DNA from 4 places in the Photobacterium gaetbulicola genome. Region 2 is predicted to be linked to each of the others. Evidence: predicted binding sites of a transcription regulator. Region 2 holds the regulator's gene; each other region holds the start of a gene.
The links. The regulator CRP, encoded in region 2, controls carbon source genes, mostly activating them, when cyclic AMP is high. The targets are predictions, from matches to a motif close to TGTGANNNNNNTCACA.
Positions count from the first base shown of each region.

Region 1: the regulator CRP is predicted to act here: its motif matches at 3,114-3,129, upstream of mlc (sugar metabolism global transcriptional regulator Mlc).
Region 3: the regulator CRP is predicted to act here: its motif matches at 4,090-4,105, upstream of nagE (N-acetylglucosamine-specific PTS transporter subunit IIBC).
Region 4: the regulator CRP is predicted to act here: its motif matches at 3,181-3,196, upstream of udp (uridine phosphorylase).

Region 1 covers NZ_PYME01000007.1:168,177-173,593, forward strand. The annotation lists gene C9J03_RS08490 (hypothetical protein) at 1-2,111, opposite strand, end outside; gene queE (7-carboxy-7-deazaguanine synthase QueE) at 2,288-2,968, opposite strand; gene mlc (sugar metabolism global transcriptional regulator Mlc) at 3,220-4,434, shown strand; gene C9J03_RS08505 (LON peptidase substrate-binding domain-containing protein) at 4,515-5,081, opposite strand; gene bioA (adenosylmethionine--8-amino-7-oxononanoate transaminase) at 5,202-5,417, opposite strand, start outside.
Region 2 covers NZ_PYME01000004.1:49,815-55,231, forward strand. The annotation lists gene C9J03_RS04400 (YheU family protein) at 18-239, shown strand; gene C9J03_RS04405 (phosphoribulokinase) at 345-1,214, shown strand; gene C9J03_RS04410 (OsmC family protein) at 1,345-1,749, opposite strand; gene crp (cAMP-activated global transcriptional regulator CRP) at 2,020-2,652, shown strand; gene C9J03_RS04420 (hypothetical protein) at 2,839-3,027, shown strand; gene C9J03_RS04425 (DUF1338 domain-containing protein) at 3,107-3,904, opposite strand; gene astD (succinylglutamate-semialdehyde dehydrogenase) at 3,949-5,406, opposite strand.
Region 3 covers NZ_PYME01000045.1:9,118-14,534, forward strand. The annotation lists gene C9J03_RS25175 (beta-N-acetylhexosaminidase) at 1-2,239, opposite strand, end outside; gene nagE (N-acetylglucosamine-specific PTS transporter subunit IIBC) at 2,480-3,970, opposite strand; gene nagB (glucosamine-6-phosphate deaminase) at 4,227-5,027, shown strand; gene nagA (N-acetylglucosamine-6-phosphate deacetylase) at 5,042-5,417, shown strand, end outside.
Region 4 covers NZ_PYME01000011.1:20,583-25,999, forward strand. The annotation lists gene C9J03_RS11230 (methyltransferase family protein) at 1-294, shown strand, start outside; gene C9J03_RS11235 (hypothetical protein) at 427-690, shown strand; gene C9J03_RS11240 (CCGSCS motif protein) at 796-957, opposite strand; gene C9J03_RS11245 (CopD family protein) at 1,065-1,508, shown strand; gene C9J03_RS11250 (GNAT family N-acetyltransferase) at 1,516-2,337, shown strand; gene C9J03_RS11255 (LysE family translocator) at 2,386-3,009, opposite strand; gene udp (uridine phosphorylase) at 3,397-4,164, shown strand; gene ygjK (alpha-glucosidase) at 4,827-5,417, shown strand, end outside.

The sequences.
Region 1 (5,417 bases), on a different contig from region 2:
GTGATTTGCGCTTGCTGTCCCTGCTGGCTGAAGACCTTTATCGCCAGCAGGTTTTGCTGGTACTCATAGCTGGTCAGTGCCCAGTAATCGAATTCATCTTCAATGTTGGTGTTGCCGATAAGTTTTAGGTAGCCCTGCTCAGTGAAGGACCATGCACGGGATCCTGTTTCCCTAAGGGTATGGCGGTAGTGCTCCCAGCTGTTGTCGCTGCGCAGGATATGGGCTGTTATTTCTCCCTCCTCGCTGATCTGTACCAAGGTTTTGTCGGTGAGATCACCGACTGACTGGTTAGTGAAACGCTCGTCACCGCCACATTCGGTCACGGCATTGAGGAACAGCCCTTCATTGGCCAGGTCGGTGTCCCCGAAGGCACACTCGGCAAAGGGCGGCAAGTTGTCACGGGTGGCCGCGGCAAAAATCTGTGCTTTGGCATCATTATCAAAGCCTGAGGTATTGAATTCAGCGCGTTCGAGCAATACCTCGCCAATATTGACGAAACCCCGGTCCTCGATGAGGAAGAGATTGCGGCCATTGAACGCGTAGTCGTCGGCAAGTTGCTTGATGACGTCCGGTACATCGAACCGGATCACCGGTTTGCCCGAAACCGTGGTCGGTGCCCATACCCCGGTGTCCTGGATTGTCCACTCGTTGGCTGCAATGCGGCTCCAGTAGCGGACAGTAAAGAAATCATCACCGATGAACTCGGCGACAATATTGTCGCTAAGTTTGAAGCCGTTGACCTGATCAATAGTGATACCCACGTTGAACAATGGCGTCTTGATATCGTCAAGCGAAGTAAACCCGGCATCGGGAGTCAGGTATGGATAGGCGCGGCAGGTGTCCTTATCATTGGTATTGTCGCAAAGCAGGTAGGTTTCTTTTTCTGGCCGCCAGGTAAAGTAGAAGCCCGAGGCACCGTCCCCAAACGTCATTTCGTCTTCGATGTAGCGGGTGAGGTAATGGTTCTCCTTGCTTGACAAGAAATCGTGCATTTTCTTGCCTGACAGCGCGTAGACTCTGGCTTCCAGGGTCATACCTGACTCATCGTTGATGTTGAGTGCGGCGTCAGTGAGAAGCGCCGTTTTATCGGTGGCGAATTCGACCTTCAGATAGTCGAACAAGCCAAGCCAGATCCCCTGATTGGTCAGCACTTGCGAGCGGATGTCGTCGGAGCCAAAGCTGGTAGAGTTACTGAAGTAGGTGAAAACTTCCGTCAGGGTGATATCTTCACTGCCGCTTTTATCCCAGCTGAACTCACTGATTGTGGTTTCGTTGCCGTCATACGATGTCGTGTCGGCAAAAATCGCCTTGCCTTGGTTGCCCTCTGACGCACTGATTTCCCAATAACCGTCATTGAGGATGGCCAGCACATTGGCGGCGACAGCCGACTGTTCGGTAAAGAACCGCTCAAGCCGGCCTTCGGTCATGGTCTGAACAATAGTCAGGCTCATCAGATCTTTGAGCGTTAGTCCTTGAATACCGATTTTCGGGAAAAGGGTATCACGGATATCGATGGCGATCTTGTTGATGTCTTCTAGGGCGAGAGCAACCGCCCCCTGTGCCCCGGATTCGAAAACGTCAGTGAATACGCCCCAGCTTTCATCGGCGACAACTCGCTGGGCAAGGGCATAGTAGGTGAGCGATGACTCAAGAGAAATGGCTAGGCGCTCAGTGGCCAGCGGTGTCATGAGCAAACCGCTGGGTAGGCTCTCGCCTAGGGTGTACTCGGGAACTCCGTCCAGGTCAACCAGCAAGACGGCATTGATCCGCGCCCGGGTGCCCGCATCTAGGACATAGTTGCCATCTCCCTTGGCCTCTAGCCGGGTGATATCGATAGATTCAAAAATTTTCCCTTTGTCGTCCAGCCAGACAGCCGCGAAATTCTGTTCGGTAAGATGTTTAACTGCATTGGCATAGGCTGGGCTGATCAAAGAGAAACCTTGATTGGCGGCAAGAACCATACCGTCGGGTGCATCGACAGAAACCGTGAAGGTGGTTGAAACGGGCACGGGCGTGCCTGTAACGGGCTCGGCGGGCTTACCGCTGTCTCCACAGGCAGCAAGCAGCAGGCTACTGATAGCCAGCAGGGTATATCCCAGGTAACTGCGCATAATAATTTCCCCAATAGGTCACTGGATCATGAATCTTTATTGGTATTAGTTTCTGCTCAGTATAGATAGGGCAAAAAGATGCAAAGTTAAGAAAGGAGATGTGTCTCGGAGATAGAGCGGCTGTCCTGAAAGTAAGACAGCCGAATAAGGTAGCCTGTCACCTTGATGTCAAGCGACTACGCGATAGCGAGGTATTTGTGGGTCTGGATAGACAGGCGCCAGTTGCGCTTGATGCAGGTTTCGATACACAGCTCGGTCGCCCTCGGCTTCTGGCTGATTGGCTGCAGGGCGATATTGACGTTGGTCTTGAGCTGTTTTCCCGCGAGCAGTTCATCAAGCTGATCGATATCTTTTTGGGTACCGACAGGATGCTTGATCTCATCGGCACGTTCCAGCGCACTTGCAAGCACAGGAAGCTTGGCCTTCATGTTGATTTTGGGTGAAACCGTGACCCAGGTGTTATCCGTTGCCTGCACCTCAGAGGTACCACTGGTTTCGATCTGGCAGTTAAAGCCCGCTTGCTCAAGAGCGGTAGTAAGCGGCAGCAAATCGTAGATACAAGGCTCGCCGCCGGTGATCACGACATGTTTGGCGGTGTAGTGCTGCTGGGCAAGTAAATTAACGATGCCCTGGGCATCTAGCTCGGTCCAGATCGGGGAGTCTCCGGTCTTTTCCATGACGTCTTCGATAGAGCCGTGATCCTGAGGTTCAGCACTCCAAGTTTGTTTGGTATCGCACCAGGCACAGCCCACAGGGCAGATTTGGAGCCTGACGAAAATGGCAGGTACACCGGTAAATACACCTTCACCTTGGATTGTTTCAAAGACTTCGTTAATTTTGTACACCGTTAACCTCATGGTGGGGGATTTTGCGACCGGGCATTATCGCAAAATTGCATGGAGCTGTCTTTATATCGGTTAATTTTTGTAGTTAAAAAAAAGGCAATAGTTTTGCGGTACAATGAGAGCTGGGGCAAAAATTGCTTTGTTTTTCATGAATCGTCGTGACCCTTGTCACGGACTGAACATTATCGACTTCACAATTACTTCGCAAAGTAAAAAAATTCAATTTGTATTAAATGATAACAGAATTTACCGGGAGTTTAGGCATGTATGTCGCTCAGCCAGGTCACATAGACCATATCAAAAGAAATAATGCCGGCAGCGTGTACAAGCTTATTGACTTGTTTGGCCCCATCTCCCGCATTGAGCTATCCAAACGTAGTCAGCTAGCCCCTGCGAGTATTACTAAAATTACCCGTGAGCTCATTGAAGCCCACCTAATCAAAGAAACCGCTATTCAGGAATCTTCCAGCCGGGGCCGCCCTGCCGTTGGCTTGGTGCCTGCCAATGAAGGCTGGCAGTTTTTGTCTATCCGCCTGGGGCGGGGCTACTTAACCATCGCTTTGCACGAGCTGGGCGGGGATATCCTGGTGGAAGAGCGTCAGGATATCGATGTACTTCATCAAGATGAAGTTCTGAAAAAGCTGATTGCCGAGATCCACACTTTCTTTGCCAATCATGTTGGCGAACTAGATAGGATCACGGCCATTGCCGTGTCACTGCCGGGACTGGTAAATTCTGATGCCGGTATGGTTATCCAGATGCCCCATTACGATGTTCACAACCTCGAACTCGGGCCTGCAATCCATGAAGCAACAGGGCTGCCGGTATTTATCGGTAACGATACTCGCTCTTGGGCACTGGCCGAAAAACTGTTCGGTAACTCTCGCGATGTGGCCAACTCCATTTTGGTGTCTATCCATCACGGTGTCGGCGCCGGTATCGTGCTTGACAATGTTGTGCTGCAAGGGCGAATCGGTAACGTGGGTGAGCTGGGTCATATCCAGATCAAACCCTACGGCAAACGTTGTTTCTGCGGTAACCACGGTTGCCTAGAAACGGTGGCCAGTGTAAAGGCTGTTATCGAGCAAGTTGATCAGAGGCTACGGGAAGGTCACCCCTCGTCGCTTCATGGCAAGACGCTGACGGTAGAGCGGATTTGCGAGGCGGCTATGGCCGGCGATACATTGGCCCGGCAGGTGATTGTTGAACTAGGCCACCATTTAGGCCAAGCCATTGCAATCATGGTTAACCTGTTTAATCCCGAGAAGGTGTTGATCGGGGGTGAATTCAATCGTGCGAAAGATATTTTGTACCCGGCGATCATGGATTGTGTCCGCAGTCAGTCGCTGCCGGTGTACAACCGGGATTTGGTTATTGAGCAGAGCTCGTTCTATACCCAGGCGACTATGCCGGGCGCTGCGCTGGTGAAACAAGCCATGTACGATGGTCATTTGTTGATGAAGCTGATTGAGGGTTGACTAGCGTTGCCGCTGGCTCAGGTAAATATGTCTTTGTAAAAATTCACATCCACAGACATATACTTGACTAAATTGTCACATTAGCTGTCACTTTTCAGTTGTTCGTCAATGACATTGTGCAGAAAGGAGAGGGCTGCCCGGTGATCATTACGGCTCATGAACCATTGCTTCTGGTTGGTTTCCAGGGGCAACAGTTCTAGCCAGCGCTGGCATACCCAAGTCATGTCATTGTAATCGGGCAAGGGGTAATTCTCAGCATGCTCGGGATATTCATCGAACAGGGCTTTCAGGCTATTGGAGATATCCCGGTCGACAAACTTGATTTGGCTTGGGGTCCAATTGGATATTGGAGTGACATCGCCAAACCGCAAACCATCTTCTTCTTGCCAATGTTTATTGATCAGGAACTTTTCAACGCCTTTGATGGTAATGCCTAGTAGACCATCTGGGAGCTGCTCGAAATCCGTGATGATTACCCGGGTGCCGAAATGGCACATCGTCTCTTCATCTTTCATGCAGAGGCCGAAGCCGTTACCGTCCCCCATAGCCAGTTTGACTAAACGGGTATAGCGTGGTTCGAAAATACGCAGTTTACTTATCCCACCTGGCAGCAGGTATATCTGTAACGGAAATAGTGGTAATTGCATAGTATTAGCCTTACTGACGTTATTCATTATATAAATACGGGCCAACCGGAAGTTGGGTTTGCTATAACGTTCAGGAAAAGTATAAGCAGACAATCTTTAGAAGTTGTCTGCTTTTCGATACTACTTAAGTGCTAACATGATGGCGGAAGTGAGCTGGCTAAGTTGTTGTTGATTAATGATAAATGGAGGCATTATGTAGACAAGTGTGCCAAATGGGCGAATCCATACCCCACTGTCGACAAAAGTTTCCTGAATACTGGCCATCTCAACGGGCTCATGGAGCTCGACCACGCCGATGGCTCCCAGCCAGCGAACCGCCTTGACTTTGTCGAGTAC
Region 2 (5,417 bases):
ACAGAAAAAGTGCCGTTATGAATATCCCTTGGCAAGACATTGATCCCGAAACCCTGACCAACCTCATCGAACATTTCGTCTTGCGCGAAGGGACCGACTACGGTGAACGCGAGCTGTCACTGGCCGCCAAGGTAGCCAGGGTGCGCCAGCAATTGGAAAGCGGCGAGGCGGTGATCGTTTACTCGGAACTGCATGAAACCATCGACATCAAATCCAAACGCCAGTTGGGTCACCGCTAACCCCTCGCAAATTCTGTCGACCCTGCATTTTTGACATCCCGGCTTGACCTTGCCGCCCAGCCCTGTTAATAACTCTTTCCGTTAATGTTAACGACAGGGTTTGTCATGTCTGCAAAACACCCCATTATTGCAGTAACAGGGTCCTCGGGGGCGGGTACGTCTACCACCTCCGAAGCATTCCGTAAGATGTTCAATATGATGGGCATCAATGCTGCCTGGCTTGAAGGCGACAGTTTTCACCGCTTCACCCGTCCGGAAATGGACGTCGAAATCCGCAAGGCCAAAGAGCAAGGCCGCCATATCAGCTATTTCGGGCCCCAGGCCAACGACTTCCCGCTGCTGGAGACTTTCTTCCGCCAGTACGGCGAAGACGGCAGCGGCCAGTTCCGCCGTTACCTGCACACGTTTGACGAAGCCGTGCCGTACAACCAGATGCCAGGCACGTTCACGCCTTGGCAGACCCTGCCAGAAAATACCGACCTGCTGTTCTATGAAGGGCTACACGGCGGGGTGGTTGATGGCGAGGTCAATGCCGCCCAGCATGTCGACCTACTTATCGGCATGGTGCCTATCGTCAACCTCGAGTGGATCCAGAAAATTGTCAGGGACACCCGGGATCGCGGCCACTCCCGCGAGGCGGTAATGGAGTCTATCGTGCGCTCGATGGATGACTACCTCAATTACATCACCCCGCAGTTTTCCCGTACTCATATCAACTTTCAGCGAGTACCAACGGTCGATACCTCCAACCCCCTCAGTGCCAAGGGGATCCCGAGCCTGGATGAAAGCTTCGTGGTGATCCGCTTCCGCGGGATCAAAAATGTCGACTTCCCCTACCTGCTGTCGATGATTCAGGGCTCGTTTATGTCGCGCCACAACACCCTAGTGGTACCCGGCGGCAAGATGAGCTTCGCGATGGAGCTCATCATGCGGCCGCTGATCCAGCAGCTGATTGATACGGGGAAGATCGGGTAAGAGCGGCGATAGGCGATAGGCGATAGGCGATAGGCGATAGGCGATAGGCGATAGGCGATAGGCGATAGGCGATAGGCGATAGGCGGGATTTTACTCTGCCCCTGGCCCATCGCCATCTTTTGCCGCAGTATTACTCTTCTACCACCTCATACGAATGGGTCATCTCGACCCCTTCCCCCAACATCAGGCATACCGAGCAGTATTTTTCCAGCGAGTCTGTCACCATCTTGGCCACAACGGCTTCATCCAAGTTTTCTCCGGTAACGACGAAATGCAAGTTGGCCGTGGTAAAAATACGCGGGGCCTGCTCGCGCCGAACCGAGGAGATCTGCGCTTCGCAACCGGTAATTTTCTGCCCCGCCGACTTGAGACCGTCAACCACATCCACCGAGCTACACCCGCCTGCAGCCATCAACACCAACTCCATCGGACTCGGTGCTTTTTCGCCACCGTTACCGTCCATAACCACGCTGTGGCCAGAATTTGACTGTCCTAGAAAGGTCATATTCTCGACCCATTTCACTCGTGATTGCATTGCTTTCTCCTTACAACTTTTAGGGGCTTTTGGCACTATCTAGCAACTGTGTGATCATGTGCACACTTATGACTACAAAATGGCCTTTTCAGATAGATCAATATCAAGAAAAGCGCGCCGAAAAAAGATAAAATCTGAACTAATTATTCACGTGAGCTTGCAGCCCAGCGGTTGACTGAATATCCTAAACGACGAGCTAATTATGATTAGGCCCAGCCTCATTTTGAAGGACGTCGTTGTTGGGCAACAAACGCAGAGGAAGTTAGTAATATGGTTCCAGGTAAACCTCAAACAGATCCAACTCTAGAGTGGTTTCTTTCCCATTGCCACATTCATAAATACCCATCAAAGAGTACTTTGATCCACGCGGGTGAAAAAGCAGAGACGCTCTACTACATCGTCAAAGGTTCTGTTGCGGTCCTGATCAAGGATGAAGAAGGTAAGGAAATGATCCTGTCTTACCTAAACCAAGGTGACTTCATCGGTGAATTAGGCCTATTCGAAGAAGGCCAGGAGCGTACCGCATGGGTTCGTGCCAAGACCCCTTGTGAAGTCGCAGAAATTTCGTTCAAGAAATTCCGCCAGCTTATCCAGGTCAACCCGGATATCCTGATGCGCCTGTCAGCACAGATGGCAAGCCGCCTTCAGGTGACCAGCCAGAAAGTCGGTGACTTGGCGTTCTTGGATGTTACCGGCCGTATCGCACAGACGCTATTGAACCTGGCCAAACAGCCAGATGCAATGACTCACCCAGACGGTATGCAGATCAAGATCACCCGCCAGGAAATCGGCCAGATTGTTGGCTGTTCCCGCGAAACTGTGGGCCGCATTTTGAAGATGCTGGAAGAGCAGAACCTGATCTCCGCCCATGGTAAAACCATTGTTGTTTACGGTACGCGCTAAGCAACCCGTTGAAACAAGTCGATCCCCAAAAGCCGCATCATGCGGCTTTTTTATTGCCGTTCGCCAACCCTTTTCATACTTACACAGCATTAGTGTCTAGTGCATCACTGTTTTTATGCTTGTATCTATTCCGTCCAATGCTACATTGTGCATATCAACCCTCATCACCTGTAATGGAATACCGGTATGGATATCGAACGCTATTCGCCACACAGCTCTCACCACGTACAGCGCGGGGTCATTTCACCGCTTCCAGATACCATCGAAATGACCGGGTTCAGTGACAGCCGCCACTATCTCGAGCAGCACGAAAGGGTGAAACGCTATCCGCCAGAAACGCACCTGGGCTACCCACTCGACAGTTTCAAGCATTAGTGCAGTCCATAGAACAAGCCTGCGACCACGGAGGCCACAGGCGCTAGGGCTTACACTAACCGCTGCGAGTACGACAGCGTCAGTTTACATCGGTACTTTCGAAGATCTTGTCAGCTGACGCCTCAACAAAACCGGAATACAGCTCACCGTCTTCCTTAGGGTAACGCTTGGCAAACTCATAGAAGCCGCCGGGAATGGTATAGACACCATCGGTAAAACCGACCTCTACCCTATCTGCCATGGTCGACGACTGCTCCAACATCACCTCGGGGCTCCCCTTGACCTCACCGCCTGAGCTATTGATTTCAAACCCGTTGTGGCGCAGCAGGTGATTGACCTCGGCCACCTCGGTAAACTGCTCGAGCTGATTGAGGCTGACGGTGAAATGATTGGCACCAAAGCCATGGGCGGCCAGCCAGCCGGCATACTCGCTCTCGGCCGCCAGCAACTCATAGGTCGCGTAGTCCAGGTCCCATAACCGGCCACCATACAAAAAGGCTGGATCATGCATGGCCTGCTCGGGCACCTGTTCAACCAGATCCCTGACCGTTTGCTGCAGCAGGGAGCTAAACTGGCCGACCATCAATTCGCTGATAAACACTTTGGGTGCCAATGGGTTGGGATGCTCAAAATGCTCGGCGTACAGCTTTTTGGCCTCGAAGTGGTAGCGGCCACACGGCTTGTAACCAAGCGCGATAAACGGGGCCGCCAACCGGTCAAGACCGACCATCGGTAAGTTAAATGTCCGCAGCGCAATATGGTCGTTGAGCAGCGGCTCCTCCTCGGTCAGCAGATCGTGAACCTGAGCAGCCGAGGGGCACAGACGCTGGATATAATCCTGCCATAACTGTTCAAATAGTTGCTCTACCCTTTCCATGTGCTCGCTATCCTCTTTGGCTAGTGAATGATTGACGATGGCTCTCACAGCGTGAGACCCGGTGAAAGCTGAGCGGGTAACTCCGGCTTCTCACCTTCCATCGATGCCATCGGGTATGCACAGTAGTCTGCCGCGTAATACGCACTCGGCCGTAAGTTCCCCGACGCCCCCGGGCCGCCGAATGGCGCATCGCCACTGGCTCCCGTTAGCTGGCGGTTGCGATTAACGATCCCGGCCCGGATATGCTCGACAAAATACTGCCACTCGCTGTCGTCGGTCGACACCAGACCTGCCGACAGGCCGTAGCGGGTATCATTGGCCTTCTCCACCGCCTCAACCAGCTCGCCGTAGCGGGCAACTTGCAGCAATGGACCAAAATATTCTTCATCCGGCAACTCGGCAATCTGGCTGACCTCGATGATCCCCGGAGTGACAATCGCCCCCTGGCCACGGGTCGCCGGTAGTAGCGGCTCGCCGCCCATCTCAACCAATCGTGACTGGGCCTGGATAATGTTGTCAGCGGCCTGGAGCGAGACTTGCGCCCCCATAAATGGTGCCGGCTCGTCAAACTGGCCGCCCACCCGGATTTGCCGGGTCAGCTCAATCAAACGGGCCAAAATACGATCACCTTCCTCGCCAGACGGCAGATAGAGCCGTCGGGCACAAGTACAACGCTGGCCGGCACTGATAAAGGCAGACTGAATAATAGTGTAGACAGTCGCATCCAGCTCGCCAAAGTGGCGGGAGATCACCATCGGGTTGTTGCCCCCCATCTCGAGTGCCAACATCTTACCCGGCTGGCCGGCAAACTGGCGGTGCAGTAGGTGACCGGTATTGGCACTGCCGGTAAAGAGCAAACCATCGATTCCTTTCGCGCCGGCAAGGGCTTCGCCGGTTTCCCTGGTCCCTTGAACCAGGTTAATAACCCCGTCCGGTAACCCGGCCTGCTGCCACAGTTTCATGGTTTCCTCGGCCACTTTTGGCGTCAGATCAGAGGGTTTGAACACCACGGTATTGCCCGCCAGTAACGCCGGCACAATATGGCCGTTAGGCAAATGGCCCGGGAAATTGTAAGGCCCGAAGACGGCCATCACCCCCAACGGACGGTGGCGCAGCACAGCCTGGGTACCTGCCACCTCTTTCTGCTTCTCGCCGGTCCGCTCATGGTAAGCGCGCACCGATATCGCAATCTTGCCGACCATAGCCCCGGCTTCGGTGCGGGTCTCCCACAGCGGCTTGCCGGTTTCCTCGGCAATCACCACCGCAATGGCCTCGCTGTGGGCCTTGACCAACTCGGCAAACCGTTCGACTATCGCCTGGCGCTCGGCAAACGGGGTATTGCGCCAGCCCACCAGGGCTGCCCTCGCGGCAGACACCGCCTGCTCGACCTGCTCAGCCGTTGCGGCCTGGCCCTGCCACACCACTTCAGCGGTATAGGGATTGAGCGACTGCATCGCCTGCCCTTCGCCGGCGAGCCAGCGACCTGCAATCCATTGAGTCATGATGTTCTCCT
Region 3 (5,417 bases), on a different contig from region 2:
CTGTTTCACTCCATAGCTGGGCAGACATGCCATGGAAGCCATCAAACTTGGCTGTCCCCTTGCTGGCAAAGCCATTACCGTCGCGATCCACCGAGGTTTCGGCATTCTGCGGCAAGTTTTCCGGCGCAAAGCCGAACATCTTGCGGGTATCAGTTGCCCGGGTTGCCCAGTAGTAGCCCCGCTCTTGCGGATCCACTTCGTAAGGCATATCCATGTAGACATAATCCGGGTTCGAAACAATCAGATCATAGCCCTTCGCAGCCCAGTCGTAAGCCGAAGCACCGCCGCCCCAGTAAAGTACATCCCAGAAGTTGACTCGGACATTATCGGTGGCAAACGCATTGGCGTCCTCAGAATACTTCAGGCCATCCTGCCAGGCCTGGAAGTTCGCAATGCCCTTCCCTGCCACCACCTTGCTGACCTTCTCGGCAAAATAGCTTGGCAGGTGCGCGTAATCCGACACCACACCATCGGCAATGGCCTGCTGGCACATTGGCGATTTGGCAAACGGCTGGTCTTGCTTTGACAAGTCCAAATCGCCTTTCCACTCGACCTTGTCGGTCGCATTGATATCCTGGAAACCGGCTCCTAGTTTGATGTTCTTGGCTTCGTCACCGCCGAAATGCCAAGTGTTCAACGGCATGCCCGCTTGCTGGTGCATCGCCGCCATTTCAGTGATCACCTTGTCGACAAAGTTCAGCGAAGAATCCATACATGGGTTGATGAAGCTGCGCTTGTCGTAGAACTGCACCGTGGTGACATTGGAGGTATCTTGCGGATCCATCAGACGGTACTGGTTAGCCGCCGCCAAATTGCCCTCTGCCGCCAGGCGCTGGTAGCGCGCTTCCATCGCAACAACCGCTGCGCGTGAGTGGGCCGGCATATCAATTTCCGGGATCACCTCAATACCGCGCGCTTTGGCATATTCCAAGATCTCAAGATAGTCCTGCTTGCTATAGAAACCCGAACCGAAGTTATTGCTATCCGGTCCCGAGCCCAGCTGCGGCAACAGACAAGAGGTTTCTGACAAGTCATGGCAGCGCTGGCCACCGATGTCCGTTAGCTCAGGCAAGCCCGGGATCTCGATACGCCAGCCTTCATCGTCTGTCAGGTGGAAATGGAACTTGTTCAGCTTGTACGCCGCCATCTGGTCAAGCGTACGCAATATCGCCTTTTTCGAGTGGAAGTTACGGCCGACATCGACCATCACCCCACGGTAGTCAAAGCGAGGCGCATCCGTGACTTCCAAGGTTGGAATTATCTGCTCGGTACCGGTTCCCATCAGCGACATCAGTGACTGCAAGCCATAGAATGCACCTTGATAGTCATAACCGGTAATGACCGTTTGGCCATTGTTGATTTCGAGCTGGTAGGCACCAGAGATCTTATTGGCCAGGTCAAAACTCTGCGGGTCTAACACCAGCTTAACCGGATACTGGCCCTGGCTGTTCACTCCCAAGGTTGCCATGCGCTCAATTGCTGCTTCCAGCATTGGGGTTGGCATTGCCTGGTTATCAATCCGGATCCCGTTAGCAAGTGACACCGCGCTGCCGGTCAGGCGCGTTTCCAGCGGGGTCGGGATGATAGTCCCCGCCAGCTCTTCCTCGGCAATCAGCGCCACATCGCTGTTCTTGTCAAAGCGGGATTGCGCCGTCGCCAGGATATTGCTGTCGGTCGGTACGCGCTTCCAGTTCTCGCCATCGATTGGCGAGAGGTAAGCGGCCGGATCATCGTGATCCATGCTGGCCAGCGTACGCGGTTCAGAGTCACCTGCTACCACATAGGCGCGCGGCATATAGTCATTTTCGAACAACGTCCAGTATTCACCGATATACGGGATCACCACGCTCTCACCTGCCGCGAAGCCCTGGAACTTGTCCGTTGGCTCTAACGTATGCAGATCGCCGGTGATATGCGTTACTTTGAACTGTTCGTTCTGAACATCCAGAATCATGCGGATACTGTGGAAGTAAATTTTCCAATCAGTATTGGTCAGCGCCGGGCCGTTATTAGTCAGTGTCAGGTTGATCAAATCACATGACGCCCACTCTGCGGCCAGCTTGCGACAGTTAAGCCCCTCGTTGGCACCGTGGTTGGTCACAACCTGGTAGTTGACCCCCAAATTCTCAGCTAGCATATCGACCAGTTGCTGTTCCGAAGTCGCTGTTGATTGAGGCGCACAACCTGCTGTCGCCAAGGCGACTACAGAAGCAAGTAGACTTAAATTGAATGTTCTCACGAGTAACTCCTTCCCGATCACCAGGGCAGTACCAACCATTGGTACCCCTCTGGGCAAACAAACATAACAATGATCTGAAACCGCAGGCACCACGTATCGTCCTTGCTAAAAAAGGCACGAGCCTGCAAGGAAATCTTGGTTAATACAGTGCGAGGTAACAGGTGATTGCTGAGTCTGAATCAATATCGGCCTCCGAATGGAGGCCGATAGGGTCGTTAGCTATGACTTAGGGCTAAGTCATTAAGGAAGTTTTACCGCTGATAGGTCTTCGTTTGGCGATACTTTTTTCATCTCGCCAGCAACGATTTCAGCTAGTGGGCCTAGGATAACCTGTAGGTTGTTCGAACCAAGCTTAACCACACCCATTGCGCCTAGTGCTTTCAACGTTTTCTCATCAGCAAGGCTGCTGTCTTTCAGAGTTAGACGTAGACGAGTGATACATGCATCGATGTTTTCTAGGTTAGATACACCACCTAGCGCAACGATGTATTGCTTAGCAAGTTCACCCGTTTCCTGAGAACCAGTGGCATCAGAAGCTGTTTCATCTTCGTCTTCACGACCAGGAGTCTTCAGGTTGAACTTGATAATAACCGTACGGAAGATTGCGTAGTATAGGCCGAAGAATACCAGACCTTGAACAACCAGCATATACCAGTTAGTTGCTAGCGGGTTACGGCTCTGAAGCACCATATCTACCAGACCTGCAGAGAAGCCGAAGCCTGAAATCCACTGCATTGACGCTGCGATGTACACAGAGATACCTGTTAGTAGTGCGTGCAGTACATATAGGCCTGGTGCTAGGAACATGAATGCAAATTCTAGTGGCTCAGTCACACCGGTGAAGAAAGAAGCGAAACCAGCAGCAATCATGATTGAAGCAACTTTCTCTTTGTTCTCCGGCTTAGCTGTGTGGTACATCGCCAACGCTGCACCTGGTAGACCGAACATCATGATTGGGAAGAAACCACCCATGTAGATACCCGTAACACCCGGAACAGCAACACCTGCATCAATAGAGCCCTGACCACCAAGGAAGTTAGGAAGGTCGTTGATACCCGCTACGTCGAACCAGAATACCGAGTTCAGTGCGTGGTGTAGACCCACAGGGATCAATAGACGGTTGAAGAAGGCGTAGATACCAGCACCGAACTCACCAAGCCCCTGGATACCTTCACCAAAGCTTACTAGCGAGTTGTATACCGCAGGCCAGATGAACATCAGTACAAAGGCAATAAAGATACCGGCAATCGACATCAAGATTGGAACCAGGCGCTTACCCGAGAAGAATGCCAAAGCTTTATGCAGCTCAACATGCGAGAAACGGTTGTAGATCTCGGCAGCAACGATACCCACTAGGATACCAACAAACTGGTTATTGATCTTACCAAAAGCCGCAGGTACTGCACTTGCGTCGATACCTTGGATGTTTGCTACTGTTCCTGGAGCAAGTAGCGTGGTCACAACAAGGAAACCAACGAAACCGGATAGTGCCGCCGCACCGTCCTTGTCTTTGGACATACCGTAAGCAACACCGATAGCAAACAGTACAGACATGTTATCGATGATTGCGGAGCCCGCTTTGATCAAGAAGGCAGCCAGTGCACTGTTGGCACCCCAGCCGTTCGGATCAATCCAGTAACCAATACCCATTAGAATTGCAGCTGCAGGCAGCGTGGCAACTGGCACCATCAACGCTTTACCTACTTTTTGAAAATATCCAAGAATATTCACCCTTAGTTCCCCCTATGGTTTTCTTAGATTCGATGTTGGATAACTTATTTTAGTTACCCGATTAAGTTACTTGCAGTTTAAGAATTTTATTTCGCCCCGCAAATTAAAACGTCATCATTTGTGATCTCAGTCACCAGTAAGGGTAATTAACGGGCGATTTTGCTAGCTCGATCATAAAACTTATTTTATCATGCAAAACAAATGCGATAACACGCTATGATTAAATTGTAATTTATATATGGAATGAGGTGTCACTGTGAGACTAATCCCACTGAATGAAGCTAAAGATGTAGGTTTGTGGTCTGCTCGCTATATTGCTGATCGTATTAACAAATTTAAGCCAACAGCGGAACGTCCTTTTGTCCTGGGCCTACCAACTGGTGGCACCCCGCTAGCAACTTACAAGCGCCTTATCGAGCTTTATCAAGCCGGTGAAGTAAGTTTCAAGCATGTCGTCACCTTCAACATGGACGAATACATTGGTATTCCGGCTGACCACCCAGAGTCATACCGTAGCTTCATGTACAACAACTTCTTCAATCACATTGATATTCAAGAAGAAAATATCAACTTGCTGAACGGCAATACGGAAGATCACGAAGCGGAATGCCAGCGTTACGAAGACAAAATCAAGTCTTACGGCAAAATCAACCTGTTCATGGGTGGCGTGGGCAACGACGGCCACATCGCATTCAACGAGCCGGCATCTTCACTAGCGTCTCGTACCCGCATCAAAACCCTGACGGAAGATACCCGCATCGCGAACTCCCGTTTCTTCGATGGTGATATCAACCAGGTACCTAAATACGCGCTAACTATTGGTGTAGGTACGCTGCTAGATTCCGCGGAAATCATGATCCTAGTAACGGGCCACAACAAAGCGCTTGCCCTGCAGGCCGCCGTTGAAGGTTCTGTGAATCACCTATGGACAGTATCAGCGCTTCAGCTTCATCCTAAGTCACTGATTGTTTGTGATGAACCATCAACCCAAGAGCTGAAAGTGAAGACGGTTAAGTACTTCCAAGAGCTAGAAGCTGAAAACATCAAGCACCTGTAATAAAGGAGTTATTCATGTACGCGCTAACCAATTGCCGTATCTTCACCGGTAGCGATGTGCTGAATAACCACGCCGTCATTATTGACGGCGTGAACATTCACGCGGTCTGCCCAGTCTCAGAACTTCCAACGGATATCGAAGTCCGTGATCTCGATGGTGCCAATCTCACCCCAGGCTTCATCGACCTTCAACTCAATGGTTGTGGCGGCGTCATGCTCAACGACGAAGTCAATGCCGACACCATCCACACCATGCACCGTGCCAACCTGAAATCAGGCTGCACCAGCTTCCTTCCGACGCTTATCACCTCTTCTGACGAAGACATGAAAGCCGCTATTGCTGCCGAGCGAGAATACCAAAGCAAATACCAGAACCATTCACTGGGCTTGC
Region 4 (5,417 bases), on a different contig from region 2:
ATGACCTTCAGGCGGGCCAAGACCACGGTTAATCCCTGCCGTTTTGATAATGTCAATGCATTGGTGACTTCCGGTGTGTTCGGGTACTCAAGAAACCCGATGTATCTTGCCATGGCTATTGCCCTGTTGGGTGTTGGCTTGATAGTGGGCACAGTGGTTACGGCCGTGTTGGCGGCTGTCGGATTCGTCATTTATATGACGAAGTTTCAAATATTGCCAGAGGAGCGGTTGTTGGCCGAGCTGTTCGGCGCAGAGTACCGCCGGTACTGTCAGCAAGTACGGCGCTGGGTTTAGGCTATCCCAATTGTGTTCACTCTAATTGCTAAGGAGAGGAAAGTAGCTCAATTTCGCTAATTGTTGTTGGCCTCATAAACTGCGTAAGCGAAAGCGGTTACTCTTGCCTATCACCTTTCATGGAGGCTACTAATGATGAAAACAGAAAAAAATAAGACAATCGCCATTGTTTCAGCAATCATTTTCTTCATCGGACTCGCGACATTTAATATTAGCGGGCTCGGTATTGTTCCGGTATTTATTGTGGTGATTTCCTTTTTTACGTCACTGATACACGGCTGGCTGTATCTTTCCGGGCATAAAGAGACCGATGTTTTCACAGCCTATCAGGATGGCGCCAAAACCAAGGCGAAGGCGCTACATTCGGGCTTCAAAGGAAAAGCCGGTAAGGAGTAATGGTTTACTTCAACAGGCTATCTGCCGTTCACAGAGTGAAGCCCTAAAGCGGCAGGGGGAGATTTGCTGGTGCAGGCATCATAGCCCCCTGGTGGCATTGTTTGGTTACGAGCAAGAGCCACAGCAAAAACCGGGTTCACCGTGTTTCTTTGTTGTTTTAGTCTTTTCGGACTCTTGACGTTCGCTGGAAGCAGGTTGCTCAATAAACGTCTTATCTTCGGCTTTTTCGTTATCTTTCTTAAAGATCTTGGTAAATGAAATGGCCATTCTACTTCTCTCCTAGTGGTCTTGTGTGATGCAACTTATAAGTTGTATTTTTTATATGTGTTATAGTTTGCCCAAGATGACTGTCAATGATTAAGATGGAGGGAAGAATGTTTGGGTTGTTACTAGCATTGCATATTATTGCCGCAACTATTTGGACTGGCGGGCATATTGTATTGTCGCTGGTAGTCTTGCCGTCGGTGCTAAAAAATCGCAATCCACAGCAGTTGTTGGATTTTGAGCAGGTATACGAAAAAATCGGTATGCCAGCGTTGATCATCCAGGTTGTTACAGGACTCATGCTGGCATACAGAATGCTACCGGATATGACTTTGTGGTTTGATACCAGCATTCCTTTAGCTCATGGGATCATGGCCAAACTTCTGTTGCTAGCGCTAACCGTAATATTTGCGCTGGACGCAAGGTTCAGAGTGATACCGAAATTGTCTCAGGCGAATCTGTGGGATATGGCGTGGCATATTATTCCGGTAACGGTGATTTCTGTGCTGTTTGTTTTGGTTGGTGTCTCTTTCCGGGTTGGCTGGCTGGTATGATAGGAGGATGCTGAATCGTTTAACAGGTGCAGTAATAGGGAGAGAAGGAGTCATGAACACAACGGATGTTATGCATGCTTACAACAAGCATGAAAGAAAGGTTATCAATGATCTCTATGGAAAGGTGATTGATACGGATGGTGTGATTAAATTTGTTTCAGATAACCCCGAAGGGAGTTACATCTCTTTTTACGGTCTCAACGAGCAATCTGCCAAGGCTGCTATTGAACGGGAAGTGGCTTACTTTTCTCAATTGGGTAAAGCATTTGAATGGAAGACTTATTGCACAGACTTACCGCAGAATATTGGTGAGTTGTTATTGAGTTTTGGCTTTGAACAAGAAGAGTCAGAATCCTTTATGGCGCTAGAACTGTCAACCGTCTCTGGGCGTGAGGTTGATGACAGCCGGATAGTTGAAGTGTTTGATGCCAAAGGGATCAGAGATGCTGTCAGCGTGCAGGAGCAGGTCTGGGGCGGAAATTTCGATTGGCAATATGCCCATCTGCTCAATATGAAGACCCAAACCCCGGATAATATCGCTATCTACGTTGTGTATGATGACGGCAAACCGGTAACCTCGGCCTGGATAGTTTATAACGATGAGAGTCCGTTTGCGGGGATCTGGGGTGGTAGTACTATCGCTGAATACCGGGGAAGGGGACATTATTCGTTATTGCTCAACAAGCGAATCAACGAAGCGAAAAAGAGGGGCAAACAATATTTAATTATTGATGCTTCTGAGATGAGTCGCCCCATTGTTGAAAAGCATGGCTTTGTTTTTGTTTCAACAACCACACCCTATATTTTTGAGCCGGGCAAGCAGCCATAGAGATTGGATGGGGCATCCTTTTGCAGGATGCCTGTTTGTTATGCCGAGTTATCCTGCGGCCAGCCAGATGCCGACGCCCATCATCAGCGAACCGGCAATCCGGTTTAGCATCTGTACGTTGCCACGCTGTTGCAGAAAACGGCGCAGTGTACGCCCCCCGCTTGCATACAGCAGCAGGCAGCTGAATTCGGTGATTAGGATAATGCTGATCAGCACCGACAGCTGTGGTAACAGGGCGTTGCCGGTATTGATGAACGGGGGCAGCAGCGAAATCATAAATGCCCATCCCTTTGGATTGGCAATGGCCGTAACAAACCCCTGTATGGCCAATCCGACCGCAGAGGTATCCACTTCCTCATCGATATTATCCGGAATTGCGAGCTTGCCCCTAGAGCGCCACATCTGGATCCCCAGCCAGAACAAATAGCCGCCACCGAGATATTTTAGTAGCAGGAACATTGCAGGGTAGTTGAGCATAATGGCTGCCACACCTACCACAGAAGCGATGGAAACCAATGCGACCCCGATCAGCTCCCCCCACATCATTGGCAGGCTTCTGCGAACCCCAATCGTCATACCCAGCGTCATCGATAGCGTCATGCACATTCCAGGCGTAACCGAGACGAAAAAGAAAGTAGGAATAAAAACAGCCAAAATGGCGAAGTCGATCATCAATTAACATCCTTGCGGTTAACTATACTGACGGGGCAACGAGAATAATTGAAAAAATATTATCAGTTAACTCAATAACAAAAAATAGTGTGATAAGCCGCACGGGCAAACGTTTTTTGGTGATCTTTGTCACTTTATTGTGAAACATGAAATTAATGCAATTTCTCTTAGTGTGATTGTGATCACTCAAATGCTAATTTTTATCAGCTATCGTAATTATGTGTTTACGAACTCTTATTATGAATAAACGGTTTATACCCAAGTGATTACCAGATAGCTGACTCAGCGCTGGGATCTTCATGTTGAAGCCATTTGGGTATAAACAAAACTAATCAGCCGCTGGCCTCAATTTCCCTACCAGGCGGCAACAATAGAAAGGATATGATTATGTCTGACAACGCAGTATTCCATTTGGGTGTGAACAAAGCAGATCTTAACGGTGCAGAGCTAGCCATTATTCCTGGTGACCCGGCACGAGTTGAAAAAATCGCAAACCTAATGGATAACCCTGAGTTTCTAGCAAGCTCTCGTGAATACACGGTGTACCGCGCTAAGTTGGATGGTAAGTCTGTTGTTGTTTGTTCTACCGGTATTGGCGGCCCGTCTACGTCAATTGCTGTTGAAGAGTTGGCACAGCTGGGTGTGCGTACGTTCCTTCGTGTCGGTACAACCGGTGCTATCCAGCCGCACATCAACGTAGGCGATATGATCGTAACGACGGGTTCCGTCCGTCTAGATGGCGCAAGCTTGCACTTTGCCCCAATGGAGTTCCCTGCGGTAGCTGATTTCGATGTGGCTACAGCAATGAAAGCGGCATGTGATGCCGATGGTGCGACCGTTCACACAGGCGTAACCGCATCAAGTGATACGTTCTACCCAGGTCAGGAGCGTTACGACACATTCTCTGGTCGTATTGTCCGTCGTTTCCAAGGCTCGATGAAAGAGTGGCAGGAAATGGGCGTGCTTAACTTCGAAATGGAATCAGCAACGCTGCTAACCATGTGTGCAAGCTCAGGCCTTCGTGCCGGCTGTGTTGCTGGTGTTATTATCAACCGCACTCAGAAAGAAATTCCGGATCACGCAACGTTGAAAGAAACAGAAGCGCGCTCTATCAAGGTTGTAGTTGAAGCAGCCCGCCGTATGCTTGCTGAGTAATCGGTTATTACCCAGCCGGATACCGAGTAGAGAAGCCAGCTCAATTGAGCTGGCTTTTTTTTACTTCCAATAACCGCACATGCAGCGGCTGTCGTTTGGTACCTTGCCTGTGGTTTCACTTGCATAAATATACTGGCGATATTTTGCTCATGCAGGGGGCTGTGCCCAAGCCGGTTGCTGTTACATAAGCAAGGCCTGGGTAACATTTGAAATAAACTGTTGTTGGTTTTGTTGCATCTATGGCGCATGTTTCTGTCGGTAATGAAAATGAACAGGCTCCATTACGTGACCCTGAGTCCATAGTTATTGGCAGCGACAGTTTTTATCAGTTTCTTTGAGTAACAAAGAAACCATTTTGCCAACAGTGATCTGCTTGCAGGAAATCAAAATTTAGTAAAAAGTTGATTGTGATATTGATTCCGAACTTAACTGATTGTTATGAATTACTTTTCACTTCATTCCGGATGGTTATTCAAGGCGGTTTGATTAATTGTTTTACTGAAAAATTTTACTGTGACGGCGATCTATTTTACTTAAAGTTTTACTTATTATTATTTCCTCCGTTAATAAACAAGCTTGTTATGTGTAAATAAAAAAGCGCCTGCCAGCCAATACAAGAATCGCACAGATCACGGCGGCGGGTGACATCGGGGGATTTTTTAATGACTTTTCGTAAAACGTGTTTAGCCGTGTTGATTGGTTCCGTCGTGGCATTGGCGGGGTGTAATAGCAGCAGTAGCAAATCAGAAAAAGAAGCCGGGTTACCGAGCAACGATTTTATCAATGTGATCGACAGAAGTGGCGCGCCAGAGTACCTGCGCGATTATGACGAATACAGCAACTTGAAGTTTAACGCGTTTGTTGACAACGGGGCCTGGCACGGTCACTTGCTACCGGCAGACGAACAAGGCTATGGCTCTTTTGGCGGTATCATGCAGGTGACCCAGGAGTATGCGCATTTCATGTCGGGCCAGACCTTCGACAAACTTCACATCACCGATACCATCAGCGGCGAGACGATTGATCTTTCCGCAGCCGAAGCTAAGGTCTACAGCACACCGGGGGCGCTGGTACAGATCTTGAAAACCGATAAGCTTGAAGTGCAGATGGTGCTTCGCTTTGTCACCGATAGAACCTCGTTGGTTGAAACCAAACTGACTAACCTGACGAGTCAGGACATGGATCTGCAATTGTTGTGGGACGGTGAGCTGCTGCAAAAAGCGCGCTCGACACCGGGTTACGAAAACCAGACC